4 regions of the Isoptericola nanjingensis genome follow, and region 4 is predicted to be linked to each of the others. Evidence: riboswitches for the same ligand, from Rfam matches in the RefSeq annotation. Region 4 holds a riboswitch; each other region holds the start of a gene.
The links. Region 4 has a riboswitch for thiamine pyrophosphate ahead of ACQP6G_RS06700 (bifunctional hydroxymethylpyrimidine kinase/phosphomethylpyrimidine kinase). Riboswitches for the same ligand answer to the same signal wherever they lie in the genome.

Region 1 (7,538 bases), on a different contig from region 4:
GCGCGTACGGGCGCGAGCGGTCCCTCGTGCTGTGGTCCCTGCGCGACCGGGCGCGCCGGGCGGAGGCCGAGCAGGAGCGGCGGGTCGCGGAGGCGCGCACGGCCGAGCGCACCCGGATCGCCCGCGAGATGCACGACACCCTCGCGCACCGCCTCTCGCTCCTGGCCGCCACCGCGGGCGCGTTGGAGTACCGCCCGGACGCCGACCCGGCCGCGCTCGCCGCCGCCGCGGGGCGGGTCCGCGCGGGCGTGAGCGACGCGCTCGAGGACCTGCGGCAGGTCATCCGACTGCTCCGCGCCGGCCCGGACGACCTCGGCCCCGTACCCGGCCTCGACGACGTGCGCCGGCTCGTCGACGACTCCCGCGCCGCCGGGACCGACGTGACGTACGAGCGCACGGGCGACGACGTCCCGCCGGCCACGGTCGCGACGGCCGTGTTCCGGGTCGTGCAGGAGTCGCTGACCAACGCGCGCCGGCACGCGCCGGGCGCGGCCGTGCGGGTGACCGTCGCGACCGCCCCGGGCGAGGTCCGGGTGCGGGTGGTGGACGACGGCGCGGCACCGGGCGCCGTCGCCCCGGACGGGGTGGGCACCGGCACGGGGCTGGTCGGGCTGCGCGAGCGCGCCACGCTGCTGGGCGGCACGCTGGCCACCGGGCCGAGCTCGGGCCCCGACGCGTCGCGCGGCTTCACGGTGGAGGCGTGGCTACCGTGGGACGCGTGACGACGACGCCCGGGCCCGGCCCGCTCCCCGCCACCGGCCCCGTGGACGAGACCCCCGTGCGGATCGTCCTGGTGGACGACGACGCGCTGGTGCGCGCGGGCCTGCGCCTCATGCTCGACGGCGCGCACGGGATGCGCGTGGTCGCGGAGGCCGCCGACGGGGCCGACGTGCCGGGCGTCCTGGACGCGCACCCGGCCGACGTCGTCCTCATGGACCTGCGCATGCCGGGCGTCGACGGCGTCACCGCGACCCGGCGGGTGCGGGCGCGCCCGGCGCCGCCGGCCGTCGTCGTGCTCACCACGTTCGACACCGCCGAGGAGGTGGGCGGGGCGCTGCGCGCCGGGGCCGCGGGCTACCTGCTCAAGGACATGCCGCCCGCCCGCATCGCCGCCGCCGTCCACGCGGCCGCCGCGGGCGAGCCGGTGCTGGCGCCCGACGTCGCGCGGCGGCTGATGGCCGCCGTCGCCGGCTCGGACGGGTCGCGCGACCGCGCCCGCGCCGCCCTGGACGCGCTCACCGCCCGCGAGCGCGACGTCGCCGTCGAGCTCGGCCTTGGCGCGTCGAACGCCGACATCGCGGCCCGGCTCTACCTCAGCGTGCCGACTGTGAAGGCGCACGTGTCGAGCGTGCTCGAGAAGCTCGGGCTGGAGAACCGCACGCAGGTCGCCCTGCTCGTGCACGACGCCGGCGAGGCATGAGCGCAGGCCCTGTCAGCCCCGCACGGGCTCCTCGGGGCGGCCGGGCACCGGCACGTCGCCGTCCGCGGACAGCCCCAGGAACTCCGCGACGCGCGGACTCGCGGGCGCGCGCAGCAGCACGTCGGGGGCGTCCACCTGGAGCAGCTGCCCGGCGTCCATGACGGCGACGCGGTCGGCGACGGTGAAGGCCTCGTCGTGGTCGTGCGTGACGAAGACGGCGGTGGTGCCGGTGGCCTGGAGGGTGTCGCGGACGTCGACGGCGAGCCGCTCGCGCAGGCGGCGGTCGAGGGCGGACAGCGGCTCGTCGAGCAGCAGCAGCCGCGGGCGGGGCGCGAGGGCCCGGGCGAGCGCCACGCGCTGCTTCTCCCCGCCCGACAGCGTCGCGACGGACCGGCGTTCGTAGCCCGCGAGCCCGACGTCGGCGAGCAGCTCGGCGACCCGCGCGGCCCGCTCGGCACGCGGCACGCCCAGGGTCTCGAGCCCGTAGGCCACGTTGCGGCCGACGTCCCGGTGCGGGAAGAGCTGGCCGTCCTGGAAGAGCAGGCCGAAGTTCCGCCGGTGCACGGGCACGCCCGCGAGGTCCGCGCCGTCGAACGCCACGGTGCCGCCCGCGAGCGGCTCCAGCCCGGCGACGGCGCGCAGCAGCGACGACTTGCCGCAGCCGCTCGGCCCGAGCAGCGCGACGATCTCGCCTGCCGCGACGTCGAGCGAGACGCCGTCCACCGCGACCGCCCCCGGTCGGCGGCGCGTGGCGCCGTACCGCACCACGGCGTCGCGCACGACGAGCCCCGTCGTCTGGCCCTGCTCCATCAGAACTCCCCTCCCGGCCGGTCGCCGCGCAGGCGCTCGGCCACCATCATGACGGTCGCGGTGAGCACGGCCAGCACCACGGACGCCGCGAGCGCCATCCCGTAGTTCTCGGCCCCGGGCCGCCCGATCAGCCGGTAGATCACCACAGGCAGCGTGGCCGTGTCGGGGCGGGCGAGGAACGACGTCGCACCGAACTCTCCGAGCGAGACCGCGAACGCGAACCCGATCGCCAGCCCCAGCGACCGCGCGCCCAGCGGGCCGTCGACGGTCCGCAGCACCCGCCCCGGCGCCGCGCCCAGCGTGGCGGCCGCCTCGCGCAGCCGCGGGTCGATGGCGCGCAGCACCGGCAGCATCGTGCGCACGACGAGCGGGATGGCGACGACGGCCTGCGCGATCGGGACGAGCGCGCCGGAGGTGCGCAGGTCGACGTCGAGCCCGAACGGCTTGTCCAGCGTGATGAGGAAGCCGAAGCCCACCGTCACGGCGGAGACGCCCAGGGGCAGCATGAACGCGGCGTCGAGCACCCCGACGGCGCTCCGCAGACCCGCCCGCCGCGGGCGACGCGACACGACGAGCGCCACGAGGCCGCCCACGACGACGGCGATCAGCGCGGCCCACGCCGCGGTGCGCAGCGAGTTGCCCAGTGCCTCCCAGACCGTGACGGTCAGGGCGTTGGGCCCGCCGGTGGTGCCGAGGGCCACGTAGTTGTCGAGGCCCCAGGAACCGTCGGGAGCCCGCAGCGACCGCGTGACGAGCCCCGCCATGGGCAGCACGAGCAGCCCGGCGACCACGACGAGGGTGACGAGCGCCGGCACGACGTCCGTGCCGTCGGCACCGGTGCGCAGCCGCAGCCGGTGCGCGGACACGCTGTCGCTCGTGAGGTGCAGGGCCCGCTCCCGGCGCGCCCGGGCGCGGGAGCTGACCAGCAGCGCGCCGGCCACCACGACGAGCTGCAGCACCGACAGCACCGCCGCCGAGCGCAGGTCGAGGAACTGGGTGGTGCGCGTCCAGATCTCCGTCTCGATCGTGCCGTAGCGCAGGCCGCCGAGGACGAGGACGACGCCGAACGCCGTCGCGCAGAACAGGAAGACGACCGCGGCGGCCGACGCGATCGCCGGGCCGAGCGCGGGCAGCGTCACGGTGCGGAACGCGCGCCACGGCGTGGCGCCGAGCGCGCGGGCGGCCTGCTCGGCGCGCGGGTCGAGCCGCTCCCACATGCCGCCGACGGTGCGCACCACGACCGCGTAGTTGAAGAAGACCAGGGCGAGCACGATGCCCGCGAAGCTCTCCTCCAGGTGCGCCCAGCCGAGCGGCCCGCCGGGGGCGAAGAGCGCGCGGAACGCGACGCCGACGACGACGCTCGGCAGCACGAACGGCACGGTCACCAGGCCGCGCACGAGGGTGCGCCCCGGGAACCGGCACCGGTACAGCACGTACGCGCCGGGCAGGCCGAGCAGCACCGACAGCGCCGTGCCCGTGATCGCCTGGGCGAGCGTCTGCCCGACGATCCGCCACGTGCGCTCCTGGGACAGCACCTCTGCGAAGCCGGACAGGTCGAGCTCCCGCCCCGCCGCGGTCTCGGTGAAGAACCCCTGCAGGACGAGCGACACCACCGGCCACGCGAAGAAGACCGCGAGGAAGCCCAGCGGGAGCGCGACGGCCGCGCCCCAGCCGAGCCACGCGCCCCATCGGTCTGCACCCCGCCGGGCGGCGCGCCACCGCGCCGCCCGGGCTGCCGGGCGGGCGGTGGCGCGCGGGACGCGGGGCACGGGGCGCGTCAGCCGACGACCGTCGCCGTCCACTGCTCGATCCACTCGTCGCGGTGCGCGGCGACGTCGGCGGGCGCCACCTCGAACGGCTCGTCGGCCAGGGGCGCGAACTGCTGCCAGTCGGCGGGCAGCTCCACGCCCGGGTCCGCGGGGTACATGTACATCTGGCCGGGCACGTCGGCCTGGAACTCGGCGCTCGTCAGGAAGTCCACGAGCTTCTCGGCGCCCTCGGGGTTCTCGGCGCCCGCCAGCACGCCCGCGTACTCGACCTGCCGGAAGCAGGTGTCGAGCATCGCGCTCGTGGCGGAGGTCTTCCCGTCGTCGCTCACGGTGAACGCGGGCGACGTCGCGTACGACAGCGCGATCGGGCGCTGCCCGCCCTCGCCGGCGCCGGAGAAGTCCACGTAGTACGCGTCCTCCCAGCTCTCGGCCACCTTGAGGCCGTTGTCGCGCAGGTCGGCCCAGTAGGCCTCCCAGCCGTCCGCGCCGAACGCGCCGATCGTCGCGAGCAGGAACGCGAGGCCGGGGGACGACGTCGCCGGATTGGTCACGACGGTGAGGTCCGCGTACTCCGGCTTCGCGAGGTCCTCGAGCGTCGTCGGGGGCGTGACGCCGTGCTTCTCGAACCAGCCGTCGTCAAGGTTCATGCACACGTCGCCCACGTCGACCGGCGTCAGCGTGCCCGCCAGGTCGTCGGGCGCGTAGGCCGCGACCTCCGGGGCGAGGTCGGCCGGCTGGTACTCCTCGAAGACCCCGGCGTCGACGGCCCGCGACGCGTACGTGTTGTCCACGCCGAAGACGACGTCGCCCAGCGGCGCGTCCTTGGTGAGCACGAGCTGGTTCACCAGCGTGCCCGCGTCGCCCGGGGCCACCTGCTCGACGGTGAGACCGGACTCCTTCTCGAACGCGGCCAGGACGTCGTCGGAGACGGCGAACGAGTCGTGGGTGACGAGCGTGACCGTGCTCGACGCCGCGCCGCTCGCGTCGTCCGTGGGCGTCCCGCCGCACGCCGCCAGCAGCGGCAGCAGGGCGACGACGCCCGCGGTGGCGGCCGTGGTCCGGGCCGTGGTCGTGAGCTTCATGCTGTCCTCCTCAAGGTGCGAGAAGGGGGTCCTGCGGGCACCCGGCACCGTCGTGGTGCGGCCGTCCGCAGGGAACGAGATTCCCGACTTCCTCCACCGGTGCTAACCGGGTCAGGTTCGAGGGTCTGCGGCGGTCCGCACTCTCAGCGCCGGTGGGCGCTCCCCTGTCGTATCACCACGAGCCTACCCGCCGACGCCGCGCTACCGTGGTGCAGTCCTCGGCCTCGGGGTGTGACGTGCCTGACGTGCCGTGACGCCGTCCGGCGGCCGCGGACGCACGCGAGACGACGCGCGGTCGTGCCGCGGCCGCGCCGGGACCTACCGAGGGAGAGCACGTGACGGACACCGAGCAGCCGCTGGGCGTGAAGGTCGGCACGGTGGTGCTGACGATCGCCGCCGGATGGGTCGCGCAGAAGCTGATCGGGGTGGTCTGGGAGAAGACGACGGGCAGCGTGGCGCCCACCAACGTGGACGACGACGAGATCTCGATCATCCAGGCCGTCACCTTCGCGGCGGTCTCGGGCGGGGTCGCGGTGCTCGCGAAGCGCCTCGCCCGCAAGGGCGCCGTGCGCGCGGCGGCCCGGTTCGTCCCCGGCCGCTGATCCCCCGCTCCTGACGGGCCCGCCCTGCGGGTCAGTGGCTCGCGCGCGGACGCCGGCGGGCGAGCTGCGCGTCGTGCCCGTGCGGCCGGTCCACCGGCCGCACGGTGGCGAGCGCCTGGCTGAGCCGGTCCGCCGCGTCCTGGGCCGGCGGGGCGGACCGCACCACCTCCGCCGCCGTGAGCGCGGCGTCGCGGTCCCCGACGGGCCGCGCGAGCCCTTTCATCACCTGTTCGCCCGCCGACTGGGCGGAGATCCCGACCTGCGCGCCGGCGTCCGCGAGCACCTCGGTGGCGACCGACTCGTCCACGCCGCACACCGCCATGATGGCTCCCTTGGCCTGCTCGGCGGCCGCGGCCGCGACGAACGCTCGGGACACGGCCCGGTGCGCCTCGCGCTCCAGCGCGTCCCGCACGACCGGGCTCGCGTCGATGACGTAGCCGACGATCTGCGACGACGCGCCGTCGGCCCCATGCCTTCCCTGTCCGGTCACGACGACGGTATGGGTGCGCCCGTGGTCGTCCACGACGCGGTGCGCCCCCGAGAACGGCCGCCCGGTGCCGAGCGCGACCACCGCCGTCCGGGAGAGCCGCTCGCGGTCGTCGGGATGCAGGTGGGCGCGCAGCACCTCCGGTCCCGGCGCGATCTTGCCCGGCTCGCGACCGAAGATCCGGAAGACCTCGTCCGACCACCACCACTCCCCCGTGGCGACGTCGACGCGGTACCGGCCGACGAGCAGCTGGCTCCCCGCACCCAGCAGCTCCGCGAGGGCGACGAGCTCGCGGCGCGGTGTGTCGTTGGTCGTGCTGGACATCGAGGCTCACCCCCAGTGCCGTGCAGCTGGGTCAGGCGCGCAGTTCTCCTGGCTTCACCACCGTACCGGGACGGCGCGACACCGCCACCGCACGGCGGGTGACGTGCGGTGGCGGTGTCGTCGGTGGCCTCGGCCGTGCCGGGGGCAGGCGTCAGGCGACCGTCGTCGCCGCGGCCTCGGGGTGCTCGCCGGCCGCCTCGGCCCGCTCCGCCGCGACCGCCTTGCGGTGCTCGCGGAACGAGTAGGCGACGGCGGCGGCCCAGCCGACCGCGATGAGCCCGAGGACGAGACCCCGCACGCCGTCGCTCACCGGGAACTCGTCGAGGCTCAGCAGGGTGCGGACGTTGGTGAGCACGATGATCCCGCCGACGGCGGAGCCGAGGACGCGCGGCGGCACCAGGCGGACGAGCCACGCCGCGATCGGCGCCGCGATCAGGCCGCCGATGAGCAGCGCCAGGGCCCAGGTCGGGTTGATGCCCGCGGTCCCAAGGCCGAAGAGGAAGCCGAGGCTCGCGGCGACGGCCACGAAGAACTCGCTGGTGTCGATCGAGCCGATCACCTTGCGGGGCTCCATGCGGCCGCTCGCGAGGATGGCGGGCGTGCCCACCGGCCCCCAGCCGCCGCCGCCCGTGGCGTCCATGAACCCGGCGACCAGGCCGAGCGGGGTGAGGAACCGCTTCCGGAGCGGCTGCCCGAGGCGGTCCGTGCGCAGCCCGCGGAGCGTGAAGCGCAGCAGCACGTACAGGCCCAGCCCCAGCAGCAGGATCGACATCAGCGGCTTGGCGATCTCGGTCGACAGCCACGAGAGGAAGGTCGCGCCTGCGAACGCGCCGACCGCACCGGGGATGCCGATCTTGGTGACGACCTTCCAGTCCACGTTCCCGAACCGCCAGTGCGACGCACCGGACGCCAGCGTCGTCCCGACCTCGGCGAGGTGGACGGTCGCCGACGCGGCCGCGGGGTTGGTACCGATCGCGAGCAGCAGGGTGGTCGAGGTGACGCCGTAGGCCATGCCCAGGCTGCCGTCGACAAGCTGCGCACCGA
Region 2 (7,538 bases), on a different contig from region 4:
TGCCCATTCTGCGCCCCACGGCTCCTGGGCGGCGCCTCCCGCGCGACCGCTACCCGACGAGGACGGCGAACGGCAACGCCGCGACGAGCGCGCCGCCGGCGAGCACGACGGTGTCGGTGCGGGTCCACGGCGCCGGCTCCGCCCAGGTGCGGTGGTGGGCGGAGGCGAAGCCGCGGGCGTCCATCGCGACGGCCATGGCGGCCGCGTCGCGCAGGGTGGCGGCCAGGACCGCGAACGTCACGGACGCCGCGTGCCGGGCCCGCGAGAGCGGGCCCCGGCCGGGCCCGACGCCGCGCGACCGGCGGGCTCGCGACGCCTGCTCCCACACCGCACCGAGCCGCTCGAACCGCTGCAGCGCCGCGGCGACGCCGACGACGGAGCGCGCCGGCAGGCGCAGCCGCTGGCCGAGCTGGTCGGCCAGCCCGCTCGGGTCGACGAGCGGGGCGAGCGCCACGCCCGGCAGCGCGAGCACCGCGATGCGGGCCCCCGCGACGCCGGCCTCCACCGGGTCGCGGCCGCCGAGCAGCCAGGTGGACCACGCCACCGACGCGATGGCGACGACGACCGCGAGGTACCGGGCCGGCGACCCGGCCCCGCGCGGCAGGAGCAGCAGCCCGAACGCCAGGCAGGCGCCCAGCGCGACGCCGGCGCTCGCGACGTCCCGGACGCCCAGGGAGGCGACCAGCCCGAGCAGCCCGAGCGCCACGAGCACGAGGGCGTTCACGCGCCCCAGCACACCGGTCATGCCGCCACCGCCTGTCGCTCGCGTGCCGGGCCGCCGAGCTGCACCTGGTGCCCGGCGAGGGCGACGAGGTGCGCGTCGTGGGTGCTGGCCGCGACGGTGGCGCCATGCCGGGCGGCGGCGGTGGCCCACCCCGCCACCGCCGCCCAGGTCCCCCGGTCCTGGCCGACGGTCGGCTCGTCCAGCAGCACGAGCCCCGGCCGGTGCGCGAGCGCGGCCGCCAGCGCGAGCCGCCGCTGCTCGCCGCCGGACAGCCGGAACGGGTGCGCGTCGGCGAGATGGTCCAGGCGCAGCAGCGCGAGCACCTCGTCCACGTCCACCCGGACGCCGAGGCGTCGGCCGGTGAGCTCCACCTCGTCCCGCACGCGCAGGGCGAGCAGGCCGTGCTCCGGGTGCTGCGGCACCCAGCCGCACGACCGCGCGAGGTCTCGCGAGCGGGCCGTACGCCCCGGAGCTCCCCGCACCACGCCGGCGGTCGGCCGCAGGTGCCCCGCGAGGGTGGCGACGAGCGTGGACTTCCCCGCCCCCGAGGGCCCCGTGACGGCCGTGAGGAGCCCCGCAGGCAGCCGCGCGGCCACGCCGTCGAGCGCCCGCGTGGTGGTACGGCCGCGCAGGCCGCGCGTCGTCAGGTCGACCTCGAGGGAGTCGACCGAGACCTCCGGCCCGGCGCCGTCCGGCGCGACCAGCGCGGCCGGGACGGGCAGCGGATCGGGCGCCGCCACCCCGGGCAGCCAGACGCCGGCGCGCGTCAGGTCACCGCGCGGGCCGGCCGCGCCGTCGCTCAGCGCGGCGGGCGCGACGTCGTGCGTGACCCGGCCCGCCGGCCCGAGCACCACGACGCGGTCCAGGTGCTCGAGCCACGGCCCGACGTGGTGGTCGACCACCACGAGGGAGGTGCCCGTGCCCTCCAGCGCGCCGACGACGGCGGCGCGGACCTCGGCCGCGGCGGCGGGGTCGAGCATCGCGGTCGGCTCGTCCAGGAGCAGCAGGCCCGGGGCGCTCGCCAGCGCCCCTGCGAGCGCGAGCCGCTGCAGCTCGCCGCCCGAGAGGGCCGAAGTCGGCCTGTCGGGCGGGTACCGCAGCCCGACCCGGTCGAGAGCCTCCCGGGCCCGACGCCAGATCTCGTCCCGCGGCAGGCCGGAGTTCTCGGGGCCGAAGGCGGCGTCCCGGCCGATCCGGGCCGCGACGACCGCGGAGCCCGGGTCCTGCGGCACGAGCCCCACCCCGCCGTCCACGTGGACGGTGCCGGACAGGTCGCCGGGCAGCGGGTCCCCCAGGACCCCCGCGAGGGCGTGCAGCACGGTCGACTTGCCCGCCCCGCTCGGCCCGACCAGGCCGATGCGCTCCCCCGCGCCGACGGTGAGGTCGAGGCCCTCGATCGTCGGGACCCGGCGCCCGGTGGGCCGCCAGCTCAGCCCCCGCACGCGCGCCCGGACGTCGTCGCGCGCCACGCCGTCAGGCCCGGGCGCGATCGGCGGCACGACCGACGCCGCGGTCGGCGAGGTCGCGCCCCGGCCCGAACGCGTCGAGCACGCCGGCCCGCGCGAGGGAGCGCACGAGCGCCGCGCCTCCCAGGCCCGCGAGCAGCGCGCCGGACAGCGCGAAGAGGCCCAGGTACGCCAGCCGGAAGCCCCACGCCCAGTCCGGGTAGTAGGCGAACCACTCGTAGACGGCGCCGCACGCGCCCGCCGCCGCACCCGCCAGGGCCGCGACGGCGGTGCCGAACCGGCGATAGAGGAACAGGGCGAGCACGAGCTCGGCGCCGAACCCCTGGACGACGCCGGAGACGATCGCCGAGAAGCCCCAGCCGGCGCCGAGCAGCGCCTCGACGCTCGCGGCGACGACCTCGGTGAGCAGCGCCGCGCCCGGGCGGCGGACGATGAGGCCGCCCAGCACGCCGCCGAGCAGCCAGCCGCCCCCGAGCAGCCCGGTGGCCGGCGGGAAGGCGACCGCCAGCCCGGCGGAGAGCAGGTGGTAGAGCTGGGTCCAGCCCCAGAAGACGACACCGACGGCCACGCCGAGCATGGCCACGGTGACGAGGTCGACGGTCCGGTACCGCGGGGACGCGCTGCGCAGAGAGATGGGCGCGGACATTCCAGGTAACTCCCTTCGCCGGTGCTAACCGGAGCAGGTTCCAAGGGTCTGCGGCTGTGCCCGCACTCTCAGCGCCCCTTCGACGGCGCTCCCCTGTCATGGGTGTCTTCAGATGTGACGGCCGACGACGCGGCCGCAGGTCCGACCCTAGGCGACGTCGGCGTCCGCGCAAGACCGTCCCGCACCGTGAAACCCCTGGTCACGCAAGAAGGCCCGGAACCATGAGGTTCCGGGCCTTCTCGTCGGGGTGGAGCTGAGGGGACTCGAACCCCTGACCCCCTGCATGCCATGCAGGTGCGCTACCAGCTGCGCCACAGCCCCGAGAACCGACTCTCGCGACCGCGGACGGCCAGGCGATTCGTCTGATTCGGTGTGTTCCTCCGGGCTTGCGCCCCTCGGAACGTCGATATCTTAGGCAGACTTCGGGCCAGGTTCCAAATTCCAGTCCGGTCCCGCCTGCCAGCGGTCCAGGGGGTACCCCGCGCCCACGTTGTGCGCCACGAGGCGCCATGCCGGCACGGCGCCCTCCCCGGCACGGTGCAGGTGCGACCAGTGCACGTTGTGCATGCCCGCCAGCCCGCGCCATGTGGTCGGGTCGAGCCCGAGCAGCGCCGTCACCGCCAGCGAGATGGCGGCCCCGTGCGACACGAGGACGAGCGTCGCGTCGTCGGCCAGGTCCGCGGCGTGCTCGGCCACGGCCTCGGCCATGCGCTGCGCGACCGCCGCCTTCGTCTCGGCCCCCGCCCCCACGGGCTCGGCACCGAGGCGCCAGGCTGCGTACTCCTCGGGCCAGCGCTCCTGCAGCTCGGCGCCCGTGAGGCCCTCCCAGGCGCCGAAGCCGCGCTCGCGCAGGCGCTCGTCCGTCACCAGGGGCTCCCCGCCGAGCGCGTCCGCGTACGCGGACGCCGTCTCGACGGCGCGGCCCAGGTCGGACGACACGATGCGCGTCGCGCGGTGCGACGACGCGAGCGCGGAGCCGCCCTCCGCCGCCTGCCAGCGTCCGACCTCGTCGAGCGGGATGTCGATCTGCCCCTGCAGCCGCAGGGAGGCGTTGTAGGCGGTGCGGGCGTGCCGCAGCAGGACGACGGTGCCGGCCGTCACCGCTCGTCGCCCGCGAGACGGATCGCGCCGTCGCCCCCGCCGTCGCCGTACTCGGCGGCGGCCGCCGCGCCGTCGCCGCCGCGGGCGTCCTCCGGCAGCTCGACCGCCGGGCAGTCCTTCCACAGGCGCTCGAGCGCGTAGTACACGCGGTCCTCGGCGTGCTGCACGTGGACGACGACCTCGCCGAAGTCGAGCAGCACCCATCGCGCCTGCGCCTTGCCCTCGCGGCGGATCGGCTTGGACCCGGCGAGGAACATCGCCTCTTCGACGGCGTCCACGATGGCCGAGACCTGCCGCTCGTTCGTGCCCGAGGCGATGAGGAACACGTCGGTGAGCACCAGCTGGTCGCTCACGTCCAGCGCGATGATCTCCTGCGCCTTGCGGTCCGAGGCGGCCCGAGCGGCGACGATCGCCAGCTCGACGGCGCGGGGGCTGGCGGTCATGCAGCGGCTCCGGGGTGCTCGTACGGGAGGACGACGCTCGCGGGTGCGGCGCCGTCGGTCGTGAAGTCCTGGGCGCCGTTGTCGCCGAGCAGCAGCTTCCAGACCAGGAGCCCCAGCACGAACGCGACGACCACGAGGACGATGTAGTGCAGCCAGGTGTAGGACGCCTCGGGCTCGTCCCAGTCCTCGTCGTCGTCCTCGTCGTCCAGCGGCGCGGCCGAGCGCGCGCGGACGGGCTGCTCCGACGCGACCAGCGCGTCGAACGGGGACGCGGCGGGTCGCTCCGGCGCGGCCGCCGGCAGGGCGGCCCCCGCCGTGGGGCGCGACGGCGGCACGGACGCGGGCCGCTCCGTGGTCGGGCTGGCCCAGGGCAGCGGGGGCGCCGCCGACGTGGGTGCGGCGGTCGGCGCCGGGCTCGGGGCCGCCTGGGCGGGCGGCGCCGACGCCGGGGCCGACGTGGTGCCGAACGGCGAGGAGGTGCCCGTCGTCGCGAACGGGGAACGGCGGGCGGGGCCGTCGGGGCGCGGCGCCACCGTCGCCGGCGGGCTGGCCGCCGGGGCCGCTGGCGCGGCGCTCGACGGGGCGGCCACCGGGGGCAGGCCGTACCCGGTGGCGGAGCCCGCCGGGGCGGCGCCCTGGTCACGGCGGGTCGAGGGGCGCGCGGGCGGCGCGGCCGGGGCGCTGGACGGCGCCGCGGGGCGCACCGGGGGCGTCGGGGCGACGGCGCGGGACATCTCGCCGGTCGGTCGCTGGATCGGGGCCAGCCGACCGGTCTCGTCCAGCCCGCGCACCCCGGCGGAGGTGGACGGCGGCCGCACCATCGGCGCGGGCGCGGGGGCGGGCGCCGGGCTCTGCTCGCGGAGGGAGCGGCGGGACGGCGCCCCGGCCGCCGGCGCGGAGAACCGCGGCGCCGGCGCCGGCCCGGCGGGCGGGGCGAACGGCGACCTCGCCGCGGAGGGCGCGCCGTGCTCGGGCCCGGACGGCGCCGGCGGAACGGCGCTCGCCTGCGCGGCGGCGGCCGCCTGCTCCCGCTCGCGGATCTCGCGGCGGGTCAGCGGGCGGGACGGGTTGTTGTCACTCATCGAGACCTCGATACAGACCGTGCTTGGCGATGTACTGGACCACGCCGTCCGGCACCAGGTACCACACCGGTTGGCCGGCCTGCGCCCTGCGACGGCAGTCGCTCGACGAGATCGCCAGCGCCGGGACCTCCAGCGTCGTGACCCCGTCGTGGGGCAGGCCGTCCACCATGAGCTGGTGCCCCGGCCGCGTGACAGCCACGAAGTGTGCCATCTCCCACAGGAGCGCGGCATCCTTCCAGGTCAGGATCTGCTCGATCGCGTCGGCGCCGCTGATGAAGAACAGGTCGGCGTCGGGGCGTTGCGCGTGCAGGTCCCGCAGCGTGTCGACGGTGTAGGTGAGGCCCGGACGGTCGATGTCGACCCGGCTCACCGTGAACCGGGGGTTCGACGCCGTCGCGATCACCGTCATGAGGTAGCGGTGCTCGGCCGGGGACACCCGCTGGTGCTGCTTGAAGGTCGGCTTGCCCGTGGGCACGAAGACGACCTCGTCGAGGTCGAGCAGCGCCGCCGCCTCGCTGGCGGCGACCAGGTGCCCGTGGTGGATGGGGTCGAAGGTGCCGCCCATCACGCCCAGGCGCGGACGGCGCGGCTGCGACGACGGCTCGTTCACGCTGACCGGACGGGGCCGTCAGTGGTGGCGGTTGGACACGTTGCGGAAGGCGTACGTCACCACGAGCGCGGCGACCAGGCCGCCGAACGCGAGCAGACCCATCGCGATCGGGGAGATGGTCTCGGCGTGCTCGGCGGCCTCCTGGGCCACCTGGACGGCGGTGTGCAGCACGGGTTCCTCCTGTGCGTGGTGTGCGGCGGGTTGCGGTCGGGGGTCAGTCTCTCACGCGGGCCGGACGTGCCCGTCGCCGTGCACGACCCACTTGGTGGTCGTGAGCTCGGCCAGGCCCATGGGCCCGCGCGCGTGCAGCTTCTGCGTGGAGATGCCGATCTCGGCGCCGAGGCCCAGCTCGCCGCCGTCGGTGAAGCGCGTCGAGGCGTTCACCATCACGGCGGCCGAGTCGACCTCGGCGACGAAGCGCTCGGAGGCGGCCAGGTCCCGGGTGAGGATCGCCTCCGTGTGCCCCGACGACCAGGTGCGGATGTGCTCGATCGCGTCGTCGAGCGAGTCGACGACGCGCACGGCGAGCTCCAGGGCGAGGTACTCGGTGGCCCAGTCGGCGTCGGTCGCGGGGAGCACCTCGACCGACTCGGGCGCCAGGGCGACCGTGCGCGCGTCGCCGTGCAGCACCACGCCCGCCCCGCCGAGCGCCGCGAGCGCCGCGGGGAGGAACGCCTCCGCGGCGTCCGCGTGCACCAGCAGCGTCTCCGCCGCGTTGCACACCCCGACCCGCTGCGTCTTGGCGTTCATGACGATCTCGACGGCGTTCGCGACGTCGGCCGTGGCGTCCACGTACACGTGCACGTTGCCGACCCCGGTCTCGATGACCGGCACGGTCGACGACTCGACGACCGTGCGGATGAGGTCGGCCCCGCCGCGCGGGACGAGCACGTCCACGAGCCCGCGGGCCTGCATGAGCGCGACGCCGCCCGGGCGCCCGTAGGCGTCGATGGTCTGCACGAGATCGGCGGGCAGGCCCTGGGCCTCCAGCGCACGACGCAGCACGTCGACGATCACCGCGTTGGACGACGCCGCCGCGCTGCCGCCGCGCAGGATCACGGCGTTGCCGGACTTCAGCGCCAGGCCCGCGGCGTCGACCGTGACGTTCGGCCGCGCCTCGTAGATCATGCCGACCACGCCCATCGGCACGCGCAGCTGGCGCAGGCGCAGCCCGTTCGGCAGCGTCTGGCCGCGCACCACCTCGCCGACCGGGTCGGGCAGTCCGGCGAGCTCGCGCAGCGCGCCGGCGATGGCGCCGATCCGCGCCGGCGTGAGCGCCAGCCGGTCGAGCAGCCCGTCGCTCAGGCCGCGCTCCCGCCCGCGGGCGAGGTCGTCGGCGTTCGCCGTCACGATCTCGTCGGCCGCCGCCTCGAGCGCGTCGGCCAGCGCGTGCAGCGCGGCGTCCTTCGTGGCCCTGGTGGCGGTCGCGAGCGTCCGCGACGCGACCTGGGACCGCCGGGCGACGT
Region 3 (7,538 bases), on a different contig from region 4:
GGCCGGCGCGGTGTGGCCCGGTCACGACGCGCTGGTGCGCAAGGCCTCCGCGGACTGCGGGCCCGGGCTGCTGGGTGCCGCGGGCCGCGAGGACGAGGGGCCGACCTTCGTCGTCCTCACCCCGTCCGAGGACGGCTGGGCGGCCGGCGACCGCACGGGGCTGTGCGTCGCGGTCTCCGCCGCGCCGGGGACGGCCGACCTGCTGCGCTGAGCCTGCGACCGTGGTCGGACGCACGGACCGGTCGACGTCTCTGATATCCCCCCACGGGTGGGTTCTTACAGTGACCTTCGTCACATCTGGTATCACGGCACCGCGTCCGGTTCGGCCTGGGTTGACCGGACTCGTCCAGCGCCGATGCCTGTCGACCACCGCGCCACCGACACGCCGGACCTGTTATCGGAACGTGACCTCGACGGGTCCTCAGGGTTAGCGTCCCTCGACCGCACCTAGCAACGGGTGCCGGCCGACCGGGACGCAGCCGAGTGCTGCCGGCGTCCCGGTGACCACGAAACTCACGGCAGCAGCGGGAGACCCACTTCCGGCCGGCCGCCCGGGCACACCGCCCGGACGCTCCCGGCCTTGGGGTTCAGCCACCTTGGTGGCGGGCCAACGATCTCGGCCTCACCCGACAGCTCATCTCGCAGGCTGGAGGTCACGCCCCATGTCCATGTCCCCTGCCCCCGCGCGCCCCGGCACCGCCGCCGTGGCCGCTCGCCGGCCCCGCCGGGCGATCATCGCCCTCGCCGTCGCCGGCGCCCTCACCGGCGGCGGTCTTGTCGCCGTCGCCCCCCACGCCTCGGCGGCCCCGGCCGCCACGGCGGTCCAGGCGGCCTCGACGTCGTCGAAGCCCCGGCCGTCCGTCAGCCTCAAGGCCACCAAGACGACGCTGATCAAGGGTTCGGGGAAGTCCAAGCGCCCCGTGTACACCGTCACCGCCAAGCGTGCCGGCAAGACGATCGCCGGGAAGGCGAAGCTCGTCATCAACGGCAAGGTCAAGTCGACCAAGACGATCCGGCACGGCAAGGCGACGTTCAACCCGAGCTGGCCCATGCACAAGGTCGGCAAGAACAAGGTCCGCGTGGTGGTGGACCCGAGCGGCTCGAGGCTGCTCGCGAAGTCCAGCCGCACCGTGACGACCACCGCGAAGAAGCCCGGCTCTCCTGTCGTGGCGATCGCGAAGACGAAGGTCGGCGCCCGCTACGTCTCCGGCGCCACCGGTCCGAGCTCGTTCGACTGCTCGGGCTTCACCTCCTACGTGTACAAGAAGGCGATCGGCAAGAAGCTGCCGCGCACGTCGTCCGCGCAGAAGCACGTCGGCACGAAGGTCTCGCGCAAGAACGCCAAGCCCGGCGACCTGATCTGGTCGCCCGGCCACGTCGCCATCTACATCGGCGACGGCAAGCAGATCGACGCCGGCAACCCGCGCGTCGGCGTCGTCAAGCGCAGCATCTGGCAGTCGAACCCGACGTTCATCCGGGTCAGCAGCAAGGCGGTCTGACTCCCGCCGAGATAGAGAGGCGACCCGCCGAGATAGAGAGGGCACGGACCGTAGCCGGCTACGGTCCGTGCCCTCTCTATCTCGGCGAGGAGCCTTCTCTATCTCGGCAGGGTTCAGAGGGCGAGGTCGAGGCGGCCGTCGGGGGAGGAGCTGGCCAGCGCGCCCTCGCGGCGCGGGATGCGGCCGGCCCCGGCGGCGAGGCGGCCGGACTCGACGGCGAGGCGCATGGCGTGCGCCATGCGGACCGGGTCGGCGGCGCGCGTGACGGCGGTCGCGAGCAGCACGCCGTCGCAGCCGAGCTCCATCGCGAGGGCGGCGTCGGACGCCGTGCCCACCCCGGCGTCGAGGACGACGGGCACGCGTGCGGCACTCGCGATCGCCTCGATGTTGCGCGGGTTGAGCACGCCCAGCCCGGTGCCGATGGGGGCGCCGAGCGGCATGACGGCGGCGCACCCGACGTCCTCCAGCCGGCGCGCGAGGATCGGGTCGTCGTTCGTGTACGGCAGGACGACGAACCCGTCGCGCACGAGCCGGTCGGCCGCCTCGACGAGGCCGATCGGGTCGGGCAGCAGGGTGACGTCGTCGGCGACGACCTCGAGCTTGACCCAGTCGGTGCCGCACGCCTCGCGCGCGAGCTGGGCGGTGAGCACGGCCTCGGCGACCGAGAAGCAGCCCGCCGTGTTGGGCAGGGCGCGGATGCCGAGCCGCTCCAGCAGCCCCCAGATGCCGCCGTCCTCGGCGCCCGCGCCGCCCGGGCGCACCGCGACGCGGCGCATCGCCACCGTGGTGAGCCCGGTGCCCGACGCGACCAGCGCGTCCTCGAGCGTCATGAGGTTCGACGCGCCGCCCGTGCCCATGACGAGGCGCGAGCCGATCTCCGTGCCGGCGACCACCAGGGGGTCGACGAGCGGGTGCGCGAGCGGGCGGGACGTGGCCGCGGCGTGCGTGCTGGTCATGCTTCCTCCGTGCTTCGTGGTCAGGCTTCGTGGTCAGCCGCCCTGGACGGCGGTGACGATCTCGACCCGGTCGCCGGGAGCGATCCGGGTGCCGGCCCACAGGCCGCGGGGGACGACGGCGTCGTTCACGGCGACGGCGATGCCCTGCACGGAGCCGTCGGCGACGAACGCGGGCACGAGGGCCGCGACGACGGCCTCGACGCCGTCGCCGTGCGGCCCGTCGAGCGGGTAGGCCTCGCCGTTCACGACGGCAGTGCGGGTGGCGGGGGCGGCGGTCATCGGGCGGCTCCTTCGGGAAGACGGGCGGCGGGCGCGAAGCGGCGCGGGTCGGCGGCGGACAGCGCCGGGTCGGGGGGAGGCGCTCCGGTCAGCACGGCCACGACCGCGTCGGCCGTGAGCGGGGCGAGCAGCACCCCGTTGCGCCCGTGCCCGACGGCGGCGAGCAGGCCGGGCACCGCGGTCGCGCCGACGAGCGGCAGGTTGTCGGGGGTGGCCGGGCGGGCGCGCGGCGTGACGTCGACCAGCGCGGCCTCGTCGATGCCGGGCACGAGCGCGCGGGCGTCACGCAGCAGCGCGAACACGCCGCCCGCCTCGGCGCGGCGGTCGTCGGGGCGCTCCTCGCTGGTGGCGCCGACGACGATCTCCCGGTGGCTCGGCCCGGTGCCGGGCCCCGCGCCGGTACCGGGACCCCGCGGCACGACGTACACCGGCCGCCCCTGCACGGTGCCCCGCACCACGTGCTCGAGCGCGAGGCCCGGGCCGGCGTCCAGGCGCAGCGTGGCGCCTTTCACCGGCCGCACCGGGACACGCACGTCGGGCACGCCGTCGAGCAGCGACGCCGTCGCGACCGCGCCGGTCGCGACGACGACCGCGCCCGCGGCGTGGCGCGCGCCCGCGTCGTCGTGCACCGCGACGACGCGGCCCGCGCCGTCGCGCTCGAGCCGCGCCGCCGCGCGGCGCACGAGGGCGCCGCCGAGCGCCTGGACGAGCGCCGCGTGCGCCCCTCGCGGGTCCACGGCGAGGTCGCCCTCGACGACGGCCGCCCCGGCGAGCCGCGGCCCGAGGTACGGCTCGCGCCGCCGCGCGTCGGCCACGGAGACCTCGGCGGAGGCGAGGCCCCACTCCCGGTGCAGCGCCAGGACCCGGCGCAGCAGGGCGAGGTCGTCGGCGTCGTACGCGACGGCGAGTGACCCGGCGCGCAGCAGGGGGACGTCGCGCCCGGTCGCCGCGGCCAGGCGGGCGGCGAAGTCGGGCCAGAGCGCGGCCGAGGCGACGTTGATGCGGGCGAGCTCCCGCTCGCCGAAGTCGGACTCGCTGACAGCCGCGAGCATCCCCGCCGCGGCGCGGGTGGCGCCCTCGCCGGGCGACGGGTCGAGCACGGTGACGGACAGACCGCTCGCTGCGGCGCGCCAGGCCACGGAGAGGCCGACGATCCCGCCGCCCACGACGACCATGTCGGACAGGGTGTCGGACAGGGTGTCGGACAGGGTGCCGGACAGGGCGTCGGACGGACTGCTGGGCGTGGGCATGTGCGCTCCCTTCGCTGGCATGACCCAGATCAGGTTCGACGGTCGGCTCCTACGCCCTCTCAGCCCCGAGCGGGGCTCCCGTGCGCGGCCACTGTAACCCGGGCCGTGGTTACCCTGACCGGCGTGACCACGACCGCGCCCGACCACGGTGCCGCCCCGGAGACCGCTCCCGACCCGCCCCGCGCCCGCCTCGCCGACGCCCGCCTGTACCTGTGCACCGACGCCCGCGAGGAGCGCGGCGACCTGGAGGACTTCCTCCACGCAGCGCTCGCGGGCGGCGTCGACGTCGTGCAGCTGCGGGACAAGACGCTCGACGTCGCGCGCGAGCTCGAGCTGCAGGAGGTGGTCGCCCGCGTCGCCGCGGAGCACGGCGCGCTCTGGGCGGTGAACGACCGGGCCGACGTCGCGCAGCTCACCGGGACGCCCGTGGTGCACATGGGGCAGCGCGACCTACCGGTGCCCGCCGTGCGGTCGCTGCTGGGGCCGGCGCCGGTGCTCGGCCGGTCCACGCACTCCGCGGACCAGGCCGCCGCGGCGGAGGCCGACCCGGACGTCGACTACTTCTGCGTCGGCCCGCTGTGGGCCACGCCCACCAAGCCCGGCCGCGCGGCCGTCGGGCTCGACCTGCTGCGCGAGGTGGCGGCGACCCGCCCGACGACGCCGTGGTTCGCCATCGGCGGCGTCGACGGCGAGCGCCTGGACGCCGTGCTCGACGCCGGAGCGTCGCGCGTCGTCGTCGTGCGGGCGATCACGCAGGCGCCCGACCCCGAGCGCGCCGCCCGCGAGCTGCGCGAGCGGCTGGGCTGACCCGCCGGCCCATCCGGGCACGCCCCCGGGATGGGGAGTGCTCCCCCTCGCGGGTGATACCCGGCGGGGGTGGCGTGTGCCACAGTGAGCTCGCCCCGCCTCGCGCCGGGGCGAGTCGCGCCCCCCGAGCCCTGGAGAAGTCGATGTCCCCTCGTGCCCGCACGTCCGCCCTGCTGCTCGCCGGCGCCCTGCTCGTCCTGTCCGGGTGCACCGGCGGGGGCGCCGAGGAGGAGGGCGGGACGTCTGGAGCGGCCGCATCGGCCACCCCGGAGGCCGAGGCGGCCGCGGATCCTGGCACGGCGTCCGTCGCCGACCAGGTGATGGCGGAGCAGAAGATCGCGACGCCGCACGGCTCGGACGCGGCCCTCGGCGGCGAGGTGACCGTGTCGCTGCGGGCGGTCGAGGTGGCCGGCGGCACGACGACGGTGCGCTGGGCGCTGCGCTGGGACGACGACGCGTCGCCCGCCGACGCGGGGGCGAGCTGGTACGACATGAGCGTGGAACCCAGCACGACCGTGACGGACCGGGCGGGTCTCAAGGCGTACCGGCCGTTCTGCACCGAGGGCGCCTGGCAGGAGGACACCGACGACTCGACGAAGGCGGCGGTCGCGCAGATCAAGTGCCGTGAGTCCATGCTCGTGTCCCCTCTCGAGAAGCACGCCTTCAAGTTCCCCAACCACGGCACCATCGAGGTGTCCGCCGTGCTGCCCGCGCCGGAGGGGGAGCCCGCGACGGTGGACGTCCTGCCCGCCGAGGGGCTGCCGCTGTTCACGGACGTGACGGTCACCTACGTCGACGGCGCCGCGAAGTGACGGCTCGACGGCCGCGGGGGACGGTGGTCGCGGCGCTCGCCGCGCTGCTCGCCGCGCTGCTCGCCCCGGGTGCTGCCGGCCCGGCCGTGGCGGGGACCGAGCCGAGCGCGTCGCCGAGCCCGTCGTCGGGCGCCGCTCCGACGGCCGACCCGGAGCTGATGCAGGAGGCGCGGGCAGCGCTCGCGGAGCAGGACGCGACCGTCGAGGCCGCGGAGACCACCGACGCGATGCGCACGGACGCCACGGTCGACCTGCGCGCGGGCGACTCGACGTTCGCCTTGGACGCCGCGGACTCCACCATCACTCTGGAGCAGAGGCAGGAGAAGAAGGACGACACGGTCGTCACGCTCACGTCCGACCTGCTGTTCGACTTCGGCAGGGCGACGCTGACGCCGGAGGCGGCGAAGGCGGTCGCGAGGCTGGCGGCGGACATCCCGCAGGACGCGACGGTGCGCGTGGACGGGTACACCGACTCGATCGGAACGGACGCGAAGAACCTCACGCTCTCCCGGCAGCGCGCGAACGCGGTCGCCGACGTGCTCGCGGCGGAGCGGCCGGACCTCACGCTGAAGGTGGAGGGCCACGGCGAGGCGGACCCGGTCGCGGACAACGAGGTGGACGGCCAGGACAACCCCGCGGGGCGGGCGCTCAACCGCCGCGTCGAGGTGACCTACCCCACCGCGTGACCCGTGGGACGGGCCCGGGAGCGGTACCGTCCGGCGGCTACGATGGCTCGGTGACGTCTCCCGCCACCGACACCCCCACCACCGCCGACCTGGCGCCCTCGCCGCGACCGGTCCTCGTCGTCGACTTCGGCGCCCAGTACGCGCAGCTCATCGCGCGCCGGGTGCGCGAGGCCCGCGTCTACTCCGAGATCGTGCCGCACACGTTCACCACCGAGCAGATGCTCGCCAAGAACCCGGCGGCCATCATCCTGTCGGGCGGCCCGTCGTCGGTGTACGCCACCGGCGCGCCGTTCGTGGACCCGGCGCTGTTCGAGGCCGGCGTGCCGGTGCTCGGCATCTGCTACGGCTTCCAGGCGATGGCGCAGGCGCTGGGCGGCACCGTCGCCCAGACGGGGCAGCGGGAGTACGGCGGCACCGAGGTCGAGGTGTGCGAGGCCGGCGTGCTGCTGGCGGGCACCCCCGACCACCAGACCACCTGGATGAGCCACGGCGACTCCGTGCACGCGGCGCCCGAGGGCTTCACGGTGCTCGCGACGTCGTCCGGCTCGCCCGTCGCGGCGATCGAGGACACCGGTCGCCGCCTGTACGGCGTGCAGTGGCACCCCGAGGTCAAGCACTCCGCGCACGGTCAGGCCGTGCTGGAGAAGTTCCTCTACGAGGGCGCGGGGCTCGCGCCCGACTGGACGGCCGGCAACGTCATCGCCGACCAGGTCGCCGCGATCCGCGCGCAGGTCGGCGACGCGCGCGTCATCTGCGCCCTGTCCGGCGGCGTGGACTCCGCCGTCGCCGCCGCGCTGGTGCAGCGCGCCGTCGGCGACCAGCTCACCTGCGTGCACGTGGACCACGGCCTGCTGCGCGAGGGCGAGGTCGAGCAGATCGAGCGCGACTTCGTCGCGTCCACGGGCGTGAAGCTGATCATCCGCGACGAGAAGGAGCGGTTCCTCACCGCCCTCGCGGGCGTGAGCGACCCCGAGACGAAGCGCAAGATCATCGGCCGCGAGTTCATCCGCGTCTTCGAGGACGCCCAGCGCGACATCGTCGCCGAGGCGGGCGCCCACGGCGAGGAGGTCAAGTTCCTCGTGCAGGGCACGCTCTACCCGGACGTCGTCGAGTCCGGTGGGGGCGAGGGCGCGGCCAACATCAAGAGCCACCACAACGTGGGTGGCCTGCCCGACGACCTGCAGTTCGAGCTGGTCGAGCCGCTGCGCACCCTGTTCAAGGACGAGGTCCGCGCGGTCGGCCGCGAGCT
Region 4 (7,538 bases):
GGTCGGCGACGAAGCCCGCCTGCGCCACCTCGAGCGCCTCGTGCAGGCGCCGCTCGCGCTCCTCCTCCGGCACGGCGTCGGGGCCGGCCTCCGGGACGCCGAGCAGCACGTTGTCCCGCACCGACGCGGAGAACAGCGTGGGGTCCTCGAACGCGACCGCGACGGCGCGGCGCACGTCGTGCCGTCGCAGGCGCCGCACGTCCACGCCGTCGAGCAGCACCTCGCCGCCGGTGACGTCGAAGATGCGCGGCACCACCATCGCGAGGGTGGACTTGCCCGAGCCGGTGAGGCCGACGAGCGCCGTCGTCGTGCCGACGGGGAGCTCGAGGTCGACGTGCGCGAGGACCGGGCGCGCCGCGTCCTCGTAGCGGAACGTGACGTCGCGGAGCTCGACGTGGCCTCGCGCCGGGCCGGGCTCGGCGGGGTCGGCCGGGTCGGCCAGCGGGTTCGGGGTCTCCATCACCTCGAAGAAGCGGTCGACGGCGGTGCGCGCGTTGAGCGTCATCGACAGGGTCATCCCGAGGTCGACCACGGGGCCGTTGATCACGGCCGTCGTCAGGAAGAAGGCGACGAGGCCGCCGACGGTGATCTGCCCCTGGGCGGCGAGCACCGTGCCGAGCACGAGGCAGACGGCCAGCGTGACCTCGGGGATGAGCTGCAGCGACGTGGTGACGGTGGCCTGGTTCCCCGCCTTGCGGATCTCCGTGCGACGCAGCTCCTCCGCCTGGTCGGTGAACGAGTCGAGGGCGTCGCGCCCGCGGCCGAACGCCTTGAGCACGCGGATGCCGTGCACGGACTCCTCGACCGTGGTGGCGAGGTCGCCCGACTGGTCCTGCGACAGGCGTGCGATGACGCGGTACCGCCGCGAGAAGCGGAACGCGATGACCGTCACCGGGATCGCGCCCGCGAGGTACACGAGGCCGAGCCAGCCGGCGGTGGCCAGCAGGATGCCCACGCCGACCACGATCGTCACGATGCTGACGACGAGCTGCAGGACGCCGAAGACCAGCCAGCGGCGCAGCAGGCCGAGGTCGCCCATGATCCGGCTCAGCAGCTGCCCGCCGGGCCACCGGTCGTGGAACGCGACGGGCAGGTCCTGCAGGTGGCGGAACAGCGCCATCCGCAGCTCTGCCTCGACCCGCGTGCCGGGGTACATCACGAGGTTGCGGCGCAGCAGGACGAACCCGGCCTCCGCGATCCCCAGCACGAGCACGAGGAGCACCGGCACCACGAGGGCGCCGAGGTCGTGGGCGGCGGCGCCCTCCGCGAGGGGGCCCTCGACGAGGGCCTGCAGCACGCGGGGGATCGCCAGCGCGGCGAGGCTCGCGCCGAGCGCCGAGAAGAGGCCGCCGACCATGCGCGGCAACGCGGGCCGGACGTATGGGTAGAGCCGGCGCACGGACGCGAACGTGGAGAGCTCGGAGCCCGCGGGGGCGACGGCCGCCGCGGGGACGACGGCGGCCGCGGGGGCGGCGCCCGGCCGGCCGGGCGGGCCCTCGGCGCGACCCGGCGGTGTGCCGGGCGCGGCGGGACGGCGGGGAGCGGAGGAGGCGGGGCTCCTCCTGGGACTTTCGGAGGGATCGGCGCGGCGTGCGCCTCGGCTGCGGCTGCGCGAAGTGCGCTTCGTGTCGGGCATCACATCCATTCTGTCACTCGCCTCCGACACGCTTGCCCCGATCACGCGGTGGGTCCCAGAACCGGGACACCGCTTACCGCCGCGTGATCCCGCCGTCCGGCAGGACGGCGGGGCCCGCGACCGGCCCCACGACGGGGCCGGCGAGGCTGCGGTCAGCCCACCGCGACGCGGTCGGCGGGGCGCCCGTCGACGTCCTCGGCCGCGCCTTCCGTGCCCGCTGTGCCGGGGAGGCCCGTCTGGTCGAAGAACGCCAGCTCGTGCTCGCACGCCGCGCGGAACGCCGCCGCCATCCGGTCCCGGGTGGACGCGTCGGACGCCGCGGCGGCGCGGCGCAGGATCGCGACGGCCTCCCGCGTCGCGCCCGCGAACGCGTCGTCCGCGTAGGTGCCCAGCCACGCCGCGTACGGGTGGCCCGCGTGGTTGCGGGCGGCCAGCCGCTCCCCCACGTCCTGGTAGATCCAGTAGCAGGGCAGGACGGCGGCCACGAGGGTCGCGTAGTCGTCGCCGGCCGCGCGCAGGTGGTCGAGGTAGGCGGCCGTCGTGGCGCTGGCGGGCACGTCCTGCGGCTCCCCGCCCAGCCAGCGCGTGTGGAGGTCGAGCTCCGTCACCAGGGCGCCGTGCGCGCCACCGGCCCAGAACGCCTGCTCGGCCCGCGTGGGCGCGAGCTCGCTCGCCCGCGCGAGGCAGCGCGCGTAGTCGCGCAGGTAGAGCGCGTCCTGCTCCAGATAGGTGCGGAAGTGGTCGGGGTCGAGGGTCCCGTCGCCCAGCGACCGGACGAACGCCAGGTCGTCGATCGCGGCACGCACGTCCGCGGCGTCGTCCCACCACCGGGCGACGACGTCCTCCGCGCCCGCACCGGCCGCACGGGCCGCACGGGACGGCGCCTGGGGTTCCGCGCCGCCCGCGCGCAGCCCCACCAGGTGGTCGACGGGGCCGTTCCCGCCGCCGACGCGCAGGGCCTCCCCCGCCCGGATCGCCCTGGTCAGCCAGGCCTTCGTGCCGCGCAGCGCCTCCGCCCAGTCGCCCGTGCGCGCGTACCGGGCGGCCAGCCCGCTGGACAGCGAGCAGCCGGTGCCGTGGGTGGAGGTGCTGGTCAGGCGCGGGCCGGGGAGCTCCACGAGCACGCCCTGCGGGCCGACGAGGGCGTCCGGGGCGCCCTCCTCCCTCGCGTCCGGACGCGCGAGCAGGTGGCCGCCCTTCGCCACCACCAGGACCCCGTGCCGGGCGGCCAGCCGTCGCGCCTGCTCGAGGGCGGCGGGCCAGTCCGCGGCGGGGGGCTCCTGCGCGAGGACCGCGAGCTCGGGCAGGTTCGGCGTCACGACGTCCACCCGGCCGAGCAGGTCCCGCACGGCGTCCTCGGCCGCCGGGTCGAGCAGCCGGTCCCCGCTGGTCGCCACCATGACCGGGTCCAGGACGACGGCGGGGCGCGCGGTCGTGCCCGACCGGTCGGACGTGGCGTGCGACAGCGCGTCGAGCCACGCGGCCACCGCCCGGGCCACCGGGGCCGAGGCGAGCATCCCGATCTTCACGGCGTCGACGGTCACGTCGTCGGTGACGGCGTCGAGCTGCGCGGCGAGGAACGCGGCGGGCGGCAGGTGCACGTCGCGCACGCCGCGGGTGTTCTGCACGGTCAGAGCCGTGACGGCGGCCATCCCGTAGCCGCCCGCGGCCGCGATCGACTTGAGGTCGGCCTGGACGCCCGCGCCCCCGGACGGGTCGGACCCGGCGACCGCCAGGACGCGGGGCCGGCTGCCCGTCCGGAGCGCCCTCGTCGGCGACGAGACGGGAGCGGGGGCGGCGTGAGCAGGGGTGGTGCTGCCGGCGCGGCCGGCGGAGCTGTCTTCAGGTGCGCGCGCACTCATGTCGACATCCCTTCGCTAGTACGAGCTAGATCAGGTTCGACGGGTGTGTTCTCAGCGCCCGCCGGCCGGCCGTGACGAAGTCGCGGCGATGACCGGTCGGGACGCACCCCGTGTCGTGGCGCCCACCGTAGCCCAGGTCGGCACCGGCGGGTCCGGCGTCCCGCGCGGGTGCGTCGTTCCTGGCTCCGCCGTCGTCCGGGCGGCCGCCCGGGGCGAAACTGCAGGTCCCGGCCGACGCCGCGGTAGGGTGCGGGGGTGCCCGTGGTCGTCCGTCGTGTGCGCGAGCTCCTCGTCGCCGGCACGACGCTCAGCATCGCGGCCGCCGCCCACCTGCTGGCCGGCGGCGCGCTCCCCGGGGCACCCCTCGCCTGGCTCGTCGTCGCGGCGCTCACGGCGCCGCTCGCGGTGTGGACCGCGCGCCGCAGGCTGACCCTCCAGCGCCTCCTGCCGGCGATGGTCGCGCTGCAGCTCGTCCAGCACACGACGTTGTCCGTGCTCGGCGCGGCGGGCACGGGCGCTCCCTCGGCACCGCTCCCGACCCCGGGCACCACCCTGGACGGGCACGCGCTCCACGCCATGGGCCCGGGCTCCCTCGCGCCCGCGACGGGCGGCGGGCTGCTGCATCACGCGGGCGACGCCGGGACGACGTCCTGGATGCTCGCCGCGCACGCCGCCGCGGTGCTGCTCACCGCCCTGCTGCTCGCGGCGGGCGACCGGGCGGCCCTCACCGTCGTCGGGCACCTGCGGCACGTCGCGCTCCTCGTGCAGGAGCCGCCGGTGCTGCCGGTGGTCCGCGAGCCCGCCGTCGTCGTCGGGCGCACCTGGCGCCCCCACCCGGCCCGCGTCCGCCGGCGCACGCCCCCACGAGGACCCCCGCTGCTCCCGGGCGCCCTCGCGCGCGCCGCCTGACCCTGCCCTGGTCCGTCGTCGGACGGGGGCGGGTCCCTCGCCGTCCCACGACCGCCTGACACACCTGACAGCCAGGAGCAGAAGAACCCATGTCCAGGACCACCCCTGTCATCACCCGTGCCCTCCGCCCGCGCCGCCTCGTCGGCGCGGCCGCGCTCGCCCTCCCCGCCCTCGTGCTCGGCGCGACCGCCGCGTCCGCGCACGTGACCGTGACCCCCGACGCGGCCGAGGCCGGGTCGTACGCCACCCTCACCTTCAAGGTCCCGAACGAGTCCGCCGAAGCGTCGACCACCGCGGTGCAGGTCGACCTGCCCACCGACACCCCCTTCACCAGCGTGTCCGTCGAGCCCGTGCCGGGCTGGACCGCGAAGGTCACCCAGGCGCCCCTGCCCGAGCCCGTCGAGGTGCACGGCACCACCGTCACCGAGGCGCCGGCGAGCATCGAGTGGACCGCCGACGACGCCGACGCCGGCATCGCGCCGGGCGAGTTCCTCCGGTTCACCGTGTCGGCCGGCGCGGTCCCGGACGGCGTGGAGGAGATCGTCCTCCCCGCCACCCAGACCTACTCCGACGGCGAGGTCGTCGCCTGGGACCAGGAGGCGTCCGGCGACGCCGAGCCCGAGCTCCCGGCCCCCGTCCTGCAGGTCGTCCCGGCCGCCGAGGACGGCGGCCACGGCGCGGCGTCGGCGGCCGGTGCCGGCGACGCCGCCACGGACGCGCACACCGACGCGGCGGCCGAGGACGGCGGCTCCGGCACCCTCCCGCTCGCGCTCGGCGCCGCGGGCCTCGGGCTCGGGCTGGTCGGCGCCGTCACCGGCGTGACCGCCCTCGCCCGGACGCGCGCACGGGCCACCGACACGGACGGCACGGACGGCACGGAGCAGCGATGAGCGCGCCGGACGGCCGCCCCGCCGCGCGACGCGCCCTCGCCGCGGCCGGGTCCTTCGCGCTCGCCCTGGGCCTCGGCGCGGCCGGCGTCGTCGGCGCGGCGGGGCCCGCGAGCGCCCACAACGTCGTCGTCGGGACCTCGCCCGCCTCGGGGACGACCGTGACCGAGCCACCGGAGTCCGTCGACGTGACGTTCGACGACGTGGTGCTCGACCTGTCCGCCGAGGGCTCCAGCACGGTGATCACCGTGACGGACGCCGACGGCACGGACCACGCGACGGGGTGCCCCACGACGCAGGACCGCACCGTGTCCGTCCCCGTCGCGCTGGGCGAGGGCGGCGAGTACACGGTCGACTGGCGGATCGTGTCGGCCGACGGGCACCCCACCAGCGGCGAGTACTCGTTCACCTACGAGCCGCCCGCCGGGACCGAGGCGGCCCCCGCGGCGGACGCGACGCCGTGCGCCCCGGCCGGGGGCGCGGACGAGGCGTCCGACGGTGCCGCGGAGGGCGCGTCGGCCGCCGCGGACGCCGGGGGCGGCGACGCCTCCGAGCTGGTCGTGGTGCTCGGCATCGCAGGCGGCGTCGTCGTGCTCGCCGGCGCGGCGGTGCTGGTGGCGCTGCGGCTCGCCCGACGTCGCGGCTGACGCGCCGCACCCCGCGACCTGTCAGGGCCAGGGCCGGAATGACCGCCGCGCCCTGGCCCTGACGGGTCGCCGTCGTGATGCTCCCGGGCGTCCGCGTCGTCGTCGGGTCGTCGTCGGTCGTCCCCGGACCCCGCCGGAGCCGCCTACGATGCCGAGCATGGATGCGGGGCAGATCGTCGGGATCGTGACGGGCCTGGTCGTGGTGGTCGTGCTGGTCACGGCGGTGGTCTTCTGGGCGGCACGACGCCGCAGGGCGGCGCGCGGGCGGGCAGAGGACCTCGAGGCGGAGCTGCAGCGCCTCGGCCTGGAGGCGGGCTCCGCCCTGGTGCGCGCGGACGAGCGGGCCCGCCTCGCGGAGGACGAGCTCGCCTTCGCCCAGGCGGAGCTCGGCGACCGGGAGACGCGCGAGCTCGCGCCCACGCTGCGGCGGGCACGCGAGCGCCTCTCCGAGGCGTTCCACCACAACCAGCTCCTGCACGACCACGTCCCGGACACCGACCAGCAGCGCCGGGAGTGGTCGGCGCGGATCGTCGACCTGTGCCGGTCGGCCGACGCGTCCTTGGACGAGCTCGACCGCGGGCTCGCCGCCCTGCGGCAGACGGTCCGCTCGACCCCCGACGCCGTCGACCGGGTCGACGCCGAGCTGGCCCGGGTGCGCGAGGCCGTACCCGCGGCACGCGCCGACCTCGAGCGGCTGCGCGAGCAGTACGCCGAGCGGGCCCTGCTGCCCGTCGCGGACAACCCCGAGCAGGCGGAGCGCCTGCTCGAGTTCGCGGGTCGCAGCACGGCGGCGGCCCGCAAGCGCCTCACGACCCAGCAGGTCGCGGAGGCCGGTGCCGCGGCCCGCGCGGCGGAGGAGGCCGTGCGCCGCGCCGAGGGGCTGCTGCGCGCCGTCGACGACTACGAGGCCGAGGCGCTGCGCGCGGAGGCGGCGCTCGGCGCGATCGTGGCGGAGTCCCGTGCCGAGCTCGCCGTGGCGCGCGCGCTCCCGGCGGCCCAGCGGGCGGGGCGCATCGACGGCGCCGTCACCGCGCTCGAGGACGCCCTCTCGGCGCTGCCCGCCCCGGGCGACCCGGGCGACCCGGTGGGCTCCCTCACCCGCGTCCGGGAGGCCAACACCGCCCTCGACGACGCCGTGGCCGAGCGGGCGGAGCGCGACGAGCGCGCGCGCCGGGCGGCGTCGCGGCTCGGGCCCGCGCTCGACGACGCCGAGCGCCAGCTCGCGGCGGCGCGGTCCGTCGTCGACGACTACCGCGCCCCCGTGGGCCCCGACGCCCGCACGCGCCTGGCCGAGGCCGAGCGCGAGGTGGCGCAGGCCCGCGCCGCGGAGGACCCCGAGCGCGGGGTGGCCGCCGCCCGCCGGGGCGCGGCGCTCGCCGCGGAGGCCGCGACCCTGGCGCACCGCGACATCGCCCGGTCGGGCCAGGGGCAGCGCTGGGACGGCGGCTACAACGGCGGACCGGACGGGTACGGCGGGGGGTACGGCTGGCAGGGCGGCCGCCGCCCTGGCGGCCGGGGCGGCTCCGACGTCTTCGGCGCCGTCCTGGGCGGGATGGTGCTGGGCGGTATCCTCGACGACATCGGGGACATCGGGGAC

Region 1: another riboswitch for thiamine pyrophosphate. It lies ahead of ACQP6G_RS17910 (thiamine ABC transporter substrate-binding protein); the one in region 4 lies ahead of ACQP6G_RS06700 (bifunctional hydroxymethylpyrimidine kinase/phosphomethylpyrimidine kinase).
Region 2: another riboswitch for thiamine pyrophosphate. It lies ahead of ACQP6G_RS09475 (ECF transporter S component); the one in region 4 lies ahead of ACQP6G_RS06700 (bifunctional hydroxymethylpyrimidine kinase/phosphomethylpyrimidine kinase).
Region 3: another riboswitch for thiamine pyrophosphate. It lies ahead of thiO (glycine oxidase ThiO); the one in region 4 lies ahead of ACQP6G_RS06700 (bifunctional hydroxymethylpyrimidine kinase/phosphomethylpyrimidine kinase).

The regions. Positions count from the first base shown of each region.
Region 1 covers NZ_JBNOZL010000009.1:2,037-9,574, reverse strand. Annotated here, with positions in the region: gene ACQP6G_RS17930 (sensor histidine kinase) at 1-722, shown strand, start outside; gene ACQP6G_RS17925 (response regulator) at 719-1,420, shown strand; gene ACQP6G_RS17920 (ABC transporter ATP-binding protein) at 1,433-2,230, opposite strand; gene ACQP6G_RS17915 (ABC transporter permease) at 2,230-4,032, opposite strand; gene ACQP6G_RS17910 (thiamine ABC transporter substrate-binding protein) at 4,008-5,081, opposite strand; TPP riboswitch at 5,153-5,257, opposite strand; gene ACQP6G_RS17905 (DUF4235 domain-containing protein) at 5,417-5,683, shown strand; gene ACQP6G_RS17900 (PAS domain-containing protein) at 5,715-6,494, opposite strand; gene ACQP6G_RS17895 (sulfite exporter TauE/SafE family protein) at 6,646-7,538, opposite strand, start outside.
Region 2 covers NZ_JBNOZL010000004.1:283,220-290,757, reverse strand. Annotated here, with positions in the region: gene ACQP6G_RS09485 (CbiQ family ECF transporter T component) at 50-745, opposite strand; gene ACQP6G_RS09480 (ATP-binding cassette domain-containing protein) at 742-2,223, opposite strand; gene ACQP6G_RS09475 (ECF transporter S component) at 2,198-2,836, opposite strand; TPP riboswitch at 2,830-2,941, opposite strand; tRNA gene ACQP6G_RS09470 (tRNA-Ala) at 3,085-3,157, opposite strand; gene ACQP6G_RS09465 (histidine phosphatase family protein) at 3,248-3,937, opposite strand; gene rsfS (ribosome silencing factor) at 3,934-4,380, opposite strand; gene ACQP6G_RS09455 (hypothetical protein) at 4,377-5,462, opposite strand; gene nadD (nicotinate-nucleotide adenylyltransferase) at 5,455-6,072, opposite strand; gene ACQP6G_RS09445 (hypothetical protein) at 6,091-6,243, opposite strand; gene ACQP6G_RS09440 (glutamate-5-semialdehyde dehydrogenase) at 6,295-7,538, opposite strand, start outside.
Region 3 covers NZ_JBNOZL010000008.1:243,491-251,028, forward strand. Annotated here, with positions in the region: gene ACQP6G_RS17420 (septum formation family protein) at 1-211, shown strand, start outside; gene ACQP6G_RS17425 (C40 family peptidase) at 663-1,499, shown strand; gene ACQP6G_RS17430 (thiazole synthase) at 1,613-2,455, opposite strand; gene thiS (sulfur carrier protein ThiS) at 2,489-2,734, opposite strand; gene thiO (glycine oxidase ThiO) at 2,731-3,984, opposite strand; TPP riboswitch at 3,974-4,076, opposite strand; gene thiE (thiamine phosphate synthase) at 4,108-4,791, shown strand; gene ACQP6G_RS17450 (hypothetical protein) at 4,935-5,603, shown strand; gene ACQP6G_RS17455 (OmpA family protein) at 5,600-6,289, shown strand; gene guaA (glutamine-hydrolyzing GMP synthase) at 6,340-7,538, shown strand, end outside.
Region 4 covers NZ_JBNOZL010000003.1:258,484-266,021, reverse strand. Annotated here, with positions in the region: gene ACQP6G_RS06705 (ABC transporter ATP-binding protein) at 1-1,636, opposite strand, end outside; gene ACQP6G_RS06700 (bifunctional hydroxymethylpyrimidine kinase/phosphomethylpyrimidine kinase) at 1,789-3,498, opposite strand; TPP riboswitch at 3,489-3,619, opposite strand; gene ACQP6G_RS06695 (hypothetical protein) at 3,754-4,407, shown strand; gene ACQP6G_RS06690 (YcnI family copper-binding membrane protein) at 4,497-5,297, shown strand; gene ACQP6G_RS06685 (copper resistance CopC family protein) at 5,294-5,941, shown strand; gene ACQP6G_RS06680 (coiled-coil domain-containing protein) at 6,099-7,538, shown strand, end outside.